DNA from 2 places in the Mesorhizobium sp. M0340 genome. Region 2 is predicted to be linked to the other one. Evidence: riboswitches for the same ligand, from Rfam matches in the RefSeq annotation. Region 2 holds a riboswitch; the other holds the start of a gene.
The links. A riboswitch is a leader RNA that binds a small molecule or an ion and turns the genes downstream of it on or off. The one in region 2 is predicted to bind S-adenosylmethionine.

Region 1: it holds a riboswitch for S-adenosylmethionine, as region 2 does, so the genes downstream of both, metX (homoserine O-acetyltransferase MetX) here and NKI79_RS06375 (O-succinylhomoserine sulfhydrylase) in region 2, are expected to answer to the same signal.

What each region holds. Positions count from the first base shown of each region.
Region 1 is NZ_JAMYRR010000022.1:68,779-73,194, reverse strand. Features, by position in the region: partial or broken gene NKI79_RS25860 (DUF1330 domain-containing protein) at 1-225, shown strand, start outside; gene metW (methionine biosynthesis protein MetW) at 251-865, opposite strand; gene metX (homoserine O-acetyltransferase MetX) at 1,038-2,207, opposite strand; SAM riboswitch at 2,303-2,380, opposite strand; gene hisC (histidinol-phosphate transaminase) at 2,519-3,628, shown strand; gene NKI79_RS25840 (prephenate/arogenate dehydrogenase family protein) at 3,635-4,416, shown strand, end outside.
Region 2 is NZ_JAMYRR010000003.1:341,148-345,563, forward strand. Features, by position in the region: gene NKI79_RS06370 (ceramide glucosyltransferase) at 1-993, shown strand, start outside; gene NKI79_RS06375 (O-succinylhomoserine sulfhydrylase) at 1,030-2,220, opposite strand; SAM riboswitch at 2,291-2,368, opposite strand; gene NKI79_RS06380 (2'-deoxycytidine 5'-triphosphate deaminase) at 2,503-3,597, shown strand; gene NKI79_RS06385 (hypothetical protein) at 3,614-4,066, opposite strand; gene araD1 (AraD1 family protein) at 4,093-4,416, opposite strand, start outside.

The DNA of each region.
Region 1 (4,416 bases), on a different contig from region 2:
TTGGCGGGCGCTTCATCGTGCATGGCAGCGAGGTGGAAGTCGTTGAAAACACCTGGCCGGGCCACCTCGTCATGATCGAATTTCCAGACATGCAGCAGGCGCGCATGGTACCGCTCGCCCGCCTATCAGGAGATATTGCCGCTGCGCACCGACAATTCTCAGTCCGACGTGGTCCTGGTCGATGGCGTCCAGCACCCGCACAAGGCCACCGACGTTCTCGAATAAGGGGACGACCTGCGACGATTGGCTCTTATCGTTTCAGCAGAAACACCGCCTGCTGGCCGAAAAAGTTCCAGAACCACCAAGGCATCGAGAAGCCGATCCGCTGGCCATTGGCGTCGAGCGCGGTCGCCTTTTCCACCGTCGCGCCAAGCTCGTCGCACAGATTGACGAAATCGCGAATGGTGCAGAAATGGATGTTGGGGGTGTCATACCACGAATAGGGCAGGTCCTTGGTCACCGGCATGCGGCCGTTAAACAGTAGCGAAAAGCGCACCCGCCAGTGGCCGAAATTTGGGAATGAGACGATGGCGCGGTTGCCGATCCTGAGCAGTTCGTCGAGCACCAATTTCGGATTGCGGGTCGCCTGCAAGGTCTGCGACAAGACGACGAAGTCGAAGCCCTTATCGGGATAGAATTGGAGATCCTTGTCGGCATCGCCCTGGATGACCGACAGGCCGCGCGCCACGCATTCGTTGACGCCGCGCTGCGACAGTTCCAGCCCGCGACCGTCGACCTTCTTGGTCGCCTGCAGCAATTCGAGCAGCAGGCCGTCGCCGGAACCGACGTCCAGCACCCGCGACTGCGGCGGGATGAGATCGGCGACGACCTCGAGGTCGACGCGCTGGGCGCGGTTGACGCTCATGGGCTCGCCTTCTGCCTGGCGCATGATCCTGATCCGAAAAGTCTGCAACTTTTCGGGGTCATGCGCCGATGCCTGGCGCATGATCCTGATCCGAAAAGTCTGCAACTTTTCGGGGTCATGCGCTGATGCCTGGCGCATGATCCTGATCCGAAAAGTCTGCAACTTTTCGGGGTCATGCGCCGAGCCCTCTCGCCCGCGCGGCCGAGGCGATGAAGCCTTTGATGGCGGCGAACAGTTCCGGTTCGTCGAGCAGGAAGGCGTCGTGGCCGCGGTCGGTCTCGATCTCGACGAACGAGACCGAGGCGCCGGCCGCATTCAGCGCGTGCACGACCGAGCGGCTCTCCTCGGTCGGGAACAGCCAATCGCTGGTGAACGAAACCAGGCAGAAGCGCGTCTTGGTGCCGGCGAAGGCATCGGCCAGCCGGCCGCCATGGTCGGCGGCGAGATCGAAATAGTCCATCGCCCGGGTCATGTAGAGATAGGAGTTGGCATCGAAGCGATCGACGAAGGTCATGCCCTGATGGCGCAGATAGCTCTCGATCTGGAAGTCGGCATCGAAGCCGAAGGTCAGCGCTTCGCGGTCCTGCAGGTTGCGGCCGAACTTGCGGTGCAGCGCTGCTTCCGACAGATAGGTGATGTGAGCGGCCATGCGCGCCACCGCCAGCCCCTTTTCCGGCCGCTTGCCATGCTCGAAATATTTGCCGCCATGCCAGTCCGGGTCGGCCATCACTGCCTGCCTGCCGACCTCGTGGAAAGCGATGTTCTGCGAAGAGTGGCGGGCGCCGGTGGCGATCGGCAGCGCCGAGAAGACGCGCTCGGGATAGCTCGAGGCCCATTGCAGCACCTGCATGCCGCCCATCGAGCCGCCCAGCACGCTGAACAGCTGTTCGATACCGAAATGCTCGACCAGCATCAGCTGCGCGCGCACCATGTCGCGGATGGTGATGATCGGCAGGTCGAGCCCGTAGGGCTTGGCGGTGGCGGGATTGGTCGAGGCGGGGCCGGTGGAGCCGAGGCAGCCGCCGATGACGTTGGACGAGATGACGAAGAAACGATCGGTGTCGATGATCTTGCCGGGGCCGATCAGCACTTCCCACCAGCCCGGCTTGCCGGTCACCGGATTGGTGTTGGCGACATGCTGGTCGCCGGTCAGCGCATGGCAGACGAGGATGGCGTTGGAGCGCTCGTCGTTGAGCGTGCCATAGGTCTGGTAGGCGATCTGGAACGGCGACAGCAGCGTGCCGGCGTCGAGCTTGAGCGGCTTGTCGGCGCCGAAACGCAACACCGGGCTCGACGGCTGGTCGGCCTCGTTGTTGGTTTTTCGCGCGCGCAAAGCGACCATCACATCTCCTTGCCCGGCCTTCAGTTGTCCACCGCCGGTCTGGGCAACAACCAGCCAGGGCAACAAAAAACCGGCCATGCCTTCGCAAAGCCGGTTACAAGATGCAAACGGCCCTTTAGCAAGTTGTTTAACGTGGCTGCAAGCCGACCGGCCAAATCACCACGGGACTTTCGCTGCTCTTCTAGGACCGACGCATGGCTTCGTCAACGGCAAGTTCTTGATCCCGAATTGCCGCCCCTCGACATTCCGGGCCACGGCTTGTATTTCCGCTGCGGCCTCCGGATGGAGGCAATCTCGACGGATTTCATGGAATGAGCCAGATACCGGATCAGACACGTCCAAGGCCCCGCGCCGGCATCATGGACATCGAAGCCTATGTGCCCGGCAAGAGCGCGGCGCCTGAAGGTGTCGCCAACGTCCATAAATTGTCGTCGAACGAGAACCCGCTCGGCCCTTCGCCAAAGGCGATAGAGGCCGCGCGCGCGGTCGCCGACAAGCTCGCGGTCTATCCCGACGGCAGCGCCAGGCGCCTGAGGGAAGCGATCGCCGAGGTGCACGGGCTCAACCCGGCGAACATCGTCTGTTCCAACGGCTCCGACGAGATTCTGGGCCTGCTGGCGCAGACCTACCTCGCACCCGGCGACGAAGCGATCATCACCGAACACGGCTTCATGGTCTACAAGATCTACATACAGTCGGCCGGTGCCGTCCCGGTTACGGTCAAGGAGACCGATGAACGCGCCGATGTCGATGCAATCCTTGCCGCGGTGACGCCGCGTACCAGGATCATCTTCCTTGCCAATCCCAACAATCCAACCGGCACCTACGTGCCGTTCCAGGAGGTGCGCCGCCTGCATGCCGGCCTGCCGCGAAACGTGCTTCTGGTGCTGGATGCCGCCTACGCCGAATATGTCCGGCGCAACGACTATGAAGCCGGCGTCGAGTTGGTGGGCAGCGCGGAAAACGTGGTCATGACCCGCACCTTCTCCAAGTTGGGCCTAGGCGGCGCGCGGATCGGCTGGATGTATGCGCCAATGCACGTCATCGACGCGATCAACCGCGTGCGCGGGCCTTTCAACGTCAATGCGACTGCTATCGAGGCCGGTATCGCGGCGATCCGCGACCGCGTCCATATCGAGCGCAGCGTGGCGCATAACGAGACCTGGCTGGCATGGCTGACCGAGCAACTAAGCGGGCTTGGGCTGCGGGTGACACCGAGCGTCGGCAATTTCATCCTTATCCACTTTCCCGAGGACAAAAAGCATTCGGCGGCGGCTGCCGACGACTACCTCAGTGCGCGCGGCTACATATTGCGGCGCGTTTCCGGCTACGGTTTTCCGAACGCGCTGCGCATGAGCATCGGCACCGAAGAGGCCAACCGCGGCGTTGTCGCCGCACTCGCGACATTCCTGAAAAGCTAGAACACCATGACCTCACCGATGTTCGAAAAGATCGCGCTGGTCGGCATCGGCCTGATCGGCTCGTCGCTTGCCCGCGTCATCCGCCGCGAGGGGCTCGCCGGCCAAGTCGCGATTTCGACGCGCAGCGAAGCGACGCTGGCGCGGGCGAGCCTACTCGCCCTCGGCGACGCCTACACGACGGATGCGAAAGAGGCGGTTCGCGATGCCGATCTGGTCGTCGTTTCGGTGCCGGTCGGCTCTTCGGGTATCGTCGCCGCGGAGATCGCGCCGGCGCTGAAGAAGGGCGCCATCCTCACCGATGTCGGCTCGACCAAAGCATCGGTGATCGCGCAGATGCAGCCGCATGTGCCTGATGGCGTGCACTTCATCCCCGGCCATCCTTTGGCCGGCACCGAAAAGTCGGGACCGGATGCCGGTTTTGCCGAACTGTTCGAGAACCGCTGGTGCATCTTCACGCCGCTGCCCGGCACCGATCCCGCGGCACTGGAAAGGCTCTCGGAATTCTGGCGCCGCTGCGGCTCCAACATCGACACGATGGACCCGCAGCATCACGACATGACGCTGGCCATCGTTTCGCATCTGCCGCACATCATCGCTTATAACATCGTCGGTACCGCCGACGATCTGGAGTCGGTGACCAAGTCCGAGGTCATCAAATACTCGGCTTCCGGCTTTCGCGACTTCACCCGTCTCGCCGCGTCCGACCCGACCATGTGGCGTGACGTCTGCCTGCACAACAAGGACGCCATCCTCGAAATGCTGGCGCGATTCTCGGAAGATCTGTCCTC
Region 2 (4,416 bases):
GAGCCGTTTGCCGAAGAGACGCTGGAGCGCGCCTTCTCACTCGACTGGCCGCGCTATGAACTCATCTTCTGTGTCGCCCATGCCGACGACCCGGTGGTCAAGCCGATCACTGCCGCAATGGCGCGCTTTCCAGCTATTCGCGCGCGCCTTCTGGTCGGTGACGACCGCATCAGCGGCAATCCAAAACTCAACAATTGCGTGAAGGGTTGGGAGGCAGCGCGTTATCGCTGGGTCATCCTTGCCGATTCCAATGTGCTTATGCCGAGCGACTACGTCCAGCACCTGATGGCGGCGTGGCGGCATGACACCGGCCTCGTCTGCTCGACGCCAATCGGCTCGCGGCCGGACGGCTTCTGGGGGGAGGTCGAATGCGCCTTTCTCAACACGCTGCAGGCACGCTGGCAGTACGCTGGAGAGGCGCTCGGCCTCGGCTTCGCCCAGGGCAAGAGCATGTTGTGGAATAAGCCGATGCTCGATGCCAATGGCGGCATCCGCGCGCTTGCTGCCGAGATCGCCGAGGACGCCGCCGCGACCAAGCTGGTCAACGGGCTCGGACTGCGGGTCAATCTTGTCGCCTCTCCCTTCGAACAGCCGCTCGGCCGGCGCACGCTTGGCGAAATCTGGTCGCGGCAGGCGCGCTGGGCGCGGCTGCGCCGCGTCACCTTTGCACTGTTCTTTGCTCCCGAAATCCTGATCGGCGCGGCACCGCCGCTGGTGCTGGCGCTGATCGCGGCGGCTGACGCCGGCGTCAGCCTGCCGGCCACCGCCATCGCCGTGCTGGTCGCGGCCTACCTGCCGGAATGCGCCTTGGCCTCGGCCAAGAGATGGCACCTGTCGCCGCGCACGATCCCGGCGATGATGGCACGAGACCTGATGCTTCCCGCCATTTGGGCGCGCGGATGGCTGAGCGGCGCCGTCGACTGGCGCGGCAACGTGATGACTATCCAGACAAAGACCGTCGCGGAGCTGGAAGAGACCCCGTCCGGCGCCTGATCGGCACGTCCCCGCTCGCCTCTGTTCGGCCAGCCCTTATCCGGCAACTCTCAGTGCCTGCTCGATGTCTTCGAGCAGGTCGTCGGCGTCCTCAAGGCCGACTGACAGCCTGAGCGTTCCCGGTCCGATGCCGAGCTCGGCGCGGGCTTCATCAGTCAAGTTCTTGTGTGTGGTCGTCGCCGGATGGGTGATCAGGCTCTTGGCGTCGCCGAGATTGTTGGAAATCAGCACGACGTCGAGTGTGTTCTGGAAGGCAAAGGCCGCCTGCTTGCCGCCCTTCACATCGAAGCAAATCAGCGTCGAGCCGCCCGACATCTGCTTCTTGACCACGGCCGCTTGCGGGTGGTCGGCGCGGCCGGGATAGATGACGCGGGCGATTTGCGGGCGCTCGGCCAGGAAATCCGCGATGCGGCCGGCACTTTCCGTCTGCTGGCGTACGCGTAGCGGCAGCGTCTCCAGGCCTTTCAGCAGCGTCCAGGCATTGAAGGGCGAGAGGCTTGGGCCGGTGTGGCGGAAATAGTCATGCAGGTTCTCGTCGATCCATTTCTTGTCCGACAGAACGATGCCGCCAAGACAGCGCCCCTGGCCGTCAATATGCTTCGTGGCCGAATAGACGACGATGTGGGCGCCGAGTTGCAGCGGTTTCTGCTGCAAGGGCGTAGCGAAGACATTGTCGACGATCAGCCTGGCGCCGATCGAATTGGCAAGTGCCGCGACGGCGGCAATGTCGACTACCTCCAGCGTTGGATTGGTAGGGCTTTCCAGGAAAAACAGTTTGGTGTTTGGCTTGACCGCCTTTTCCCAATTGGCGATGTCGGTGCCGTCGACCAGCGTTGCCTCGATGCCGTATTTCGGCGCCAGCGTCTCGATCACCCAGCGGCAGGAGCCGAACAGCGCGCGCGCCGCCACGATATGGTCGCCCGCCTTGGCGCTACACAGCAGTGCTGCCGTCACCGCCGCCATGCCGGATGCCGTGGCGCGCGCGTCCTCGGCTCCTTCCAGCGCGCACATGCGTTTCTCAAACATGTCGACCGTCGGATTGGCATAGCGCGAATAGATGAAGCCCGGCTCCTCGCCCTTGAAGCGGGCCTCCGCCGCTTGCGCCGTCTCGTAGACATAGCCTTGGGTGAGATACATCGCCTCGGAGGTCTCGCCGAAGCCGGAACGCAGCGTCCCGGCATGCACGAGTGCGGTCTGAGGCTTCCAGTCGCGCTTCTTGGTCATCATTCCATCCAAACACCAAAATTGGTCCAAACAACAAAAAACCGGCCGCGAAAGTCGCAACCGGTCCATATGGCCTTGCGGCCCGACGGTCCTTTAGCGACTTGTTTAACGTGGCTGCAAGCCGACCGGCCAAATCACCACGGGATAACGAGCTTTAGACCCGCGCCACGCTTGCGTCAATTGCCGGCATGATTAAGAGGGTTGTACCAAGCAGGTGCCAAAGGCGTCCAGGTCGGACCTGCGACAGAACAAGACCTCGCCCGGCGTTCGAACGGAGCCAGACCCTTGCGGCAGACAGGCATTCTTCCCGATCAGGATATTTCCGCGCTGTTCCAGACGGGTGCGCTGAAATCGCCGCACATGCTCGATGCCGATCAGATCCAGCCGGCCAGCCTTGACCTCAGGCTCGGCGACAAGGCCTGGCGAGTGCGTGCTTCCTTCTTGCCCGGCCCGGACCACAGGGTTGTCGACAAGCTCGACCGGCTGAAGCTGCACGAGATCAACCTCGCCGGAGGTGCCGTGCTGGAAACCGGCTGCGTCTACATCGTGCCGCTGCTCGAAAGCCTGGCGCTGCCCGCCCATATTTCCGCCTCCGCCAACCCGAAAAGCTCGACCGGACGGCTCGATATCTTCACCCGGGTAATGACCGACCGTGGCCACGAGTTCGACAAGATCGCCGCCGGCTATGAAGGCCCGCTCTATCTGGAGGTCAGCCCGCGCACTTTCCCGATCGTCGTGCGGACCGGCTCGCGGCTGTCGCAGATCAGGTTCCGCACCGGCAATGCGCTCTTGTCGGAAAGCCAGCTGCACGAGTTGCACCGCGCCGAAATGTTGGTCGCCACCGAACCACCCAACATCTCAGGCGGCGGAATCGCGCTGTCGATCGATCTCGACGGCGACAAGGACGGGCTGGTCGGCTATCGAGGCAAGCACCACACCGGCCTGGTCGACGTCGACAAGCGCGCCGCGCAGGATGTCGTCGATTTCTGGGAGCCCATTTACAAGAGCGGTGCCGGCGAGCTGGTGCTCGATCCGGACGAATTCTATATTCTGGTGTCGCGCGAGGCGGTGCATGTGCCGCCACTCTACGCCGCCGAAATGACGCCTTTCGACCCGCTGGTCGGCGAGTTCCGCGTCCATTATGCCGGTTTCTTCGACCCGGGTTTCGGCCATTCGGCGTCGGGCGGCACCGGCAGCCGGGCGGTGCTCGAGGTGCGTAGCCACGAAGTGCCGTTCATCCTCGACCACGGCCAGATCGTCGGACGGTTGGTCTACGAGCACATGCTGAAACGGCCGCAGGCGCTCTACGGCACAGATCTCGGCTCGAACTATCAGGCGCAGGGTCTGAAACTGTCCAAGCATTTCCGCGCCGCGCGATGATCTTGTTCGCAAGCCGTCAGCCGCGAAACAGATATTCTTTCGCGGCGCCAAGGCAGCCATGAAACTGACCGACAAAGAGCAGTTCTCGCACTGCAAATCGCTTCTTCCCCCAAAATCCTCTGGTTTGCTTCTCGTCGTCAAGTGAGGCGCTTGAGCTGGACTGCAAGGGGAACAACTGCTTGCCGAGACATCCCAGCACATGGGCTCTGGCGGAGTCGATACCGCAGGCTCTGCCATTGTCGTTCAGTCTGTCAGCGCGGAGTGCGGACGTCATGCGATCCGCGTTGCGCATCAGAAAGCCCACTTGCGATTTCGAATAGCCGGTGGCCAGAAGCCGGTTAGTCATGGACATCCGGGCTTCGCGATAGGATTTTGCGCTGCATTGTCCGGCGCTGTAAGCCGACGGGGAGAAAAAGGCGAGGAACAGGACTAAACTTAGGGACACAGTGCCAATCCGCAGGCCGTTCATTTTCGTTCCTGAATTCTGTCACTAGTTTACAACGCCTTCACCGCCACCTTCACCGGCTGCTCGATTTCAAGCGGGTTGCGCAGCGGCAGGCCGAAATCCTGCGCCTCGATTTCAAATACGTCACCGGCCTCGGTCCTGATGCCGTCGGCGAAGGACAGCGTCGCCGTGCCGAACATGTGTACATGCACATCACCCGGCTGGCGGAAGGCCGAGTATTTGAAGTGGTGATGCTCGAGATTGCCAATGGTGTGCGACATGTTCGCCTCGCCCGACAGGAACGGCTTTTCCCAAAGCAGCTTGCCGTCGCGCAGGATGCGTGAAGCGCCGCGGATATCGGACGGCAGGTCGCC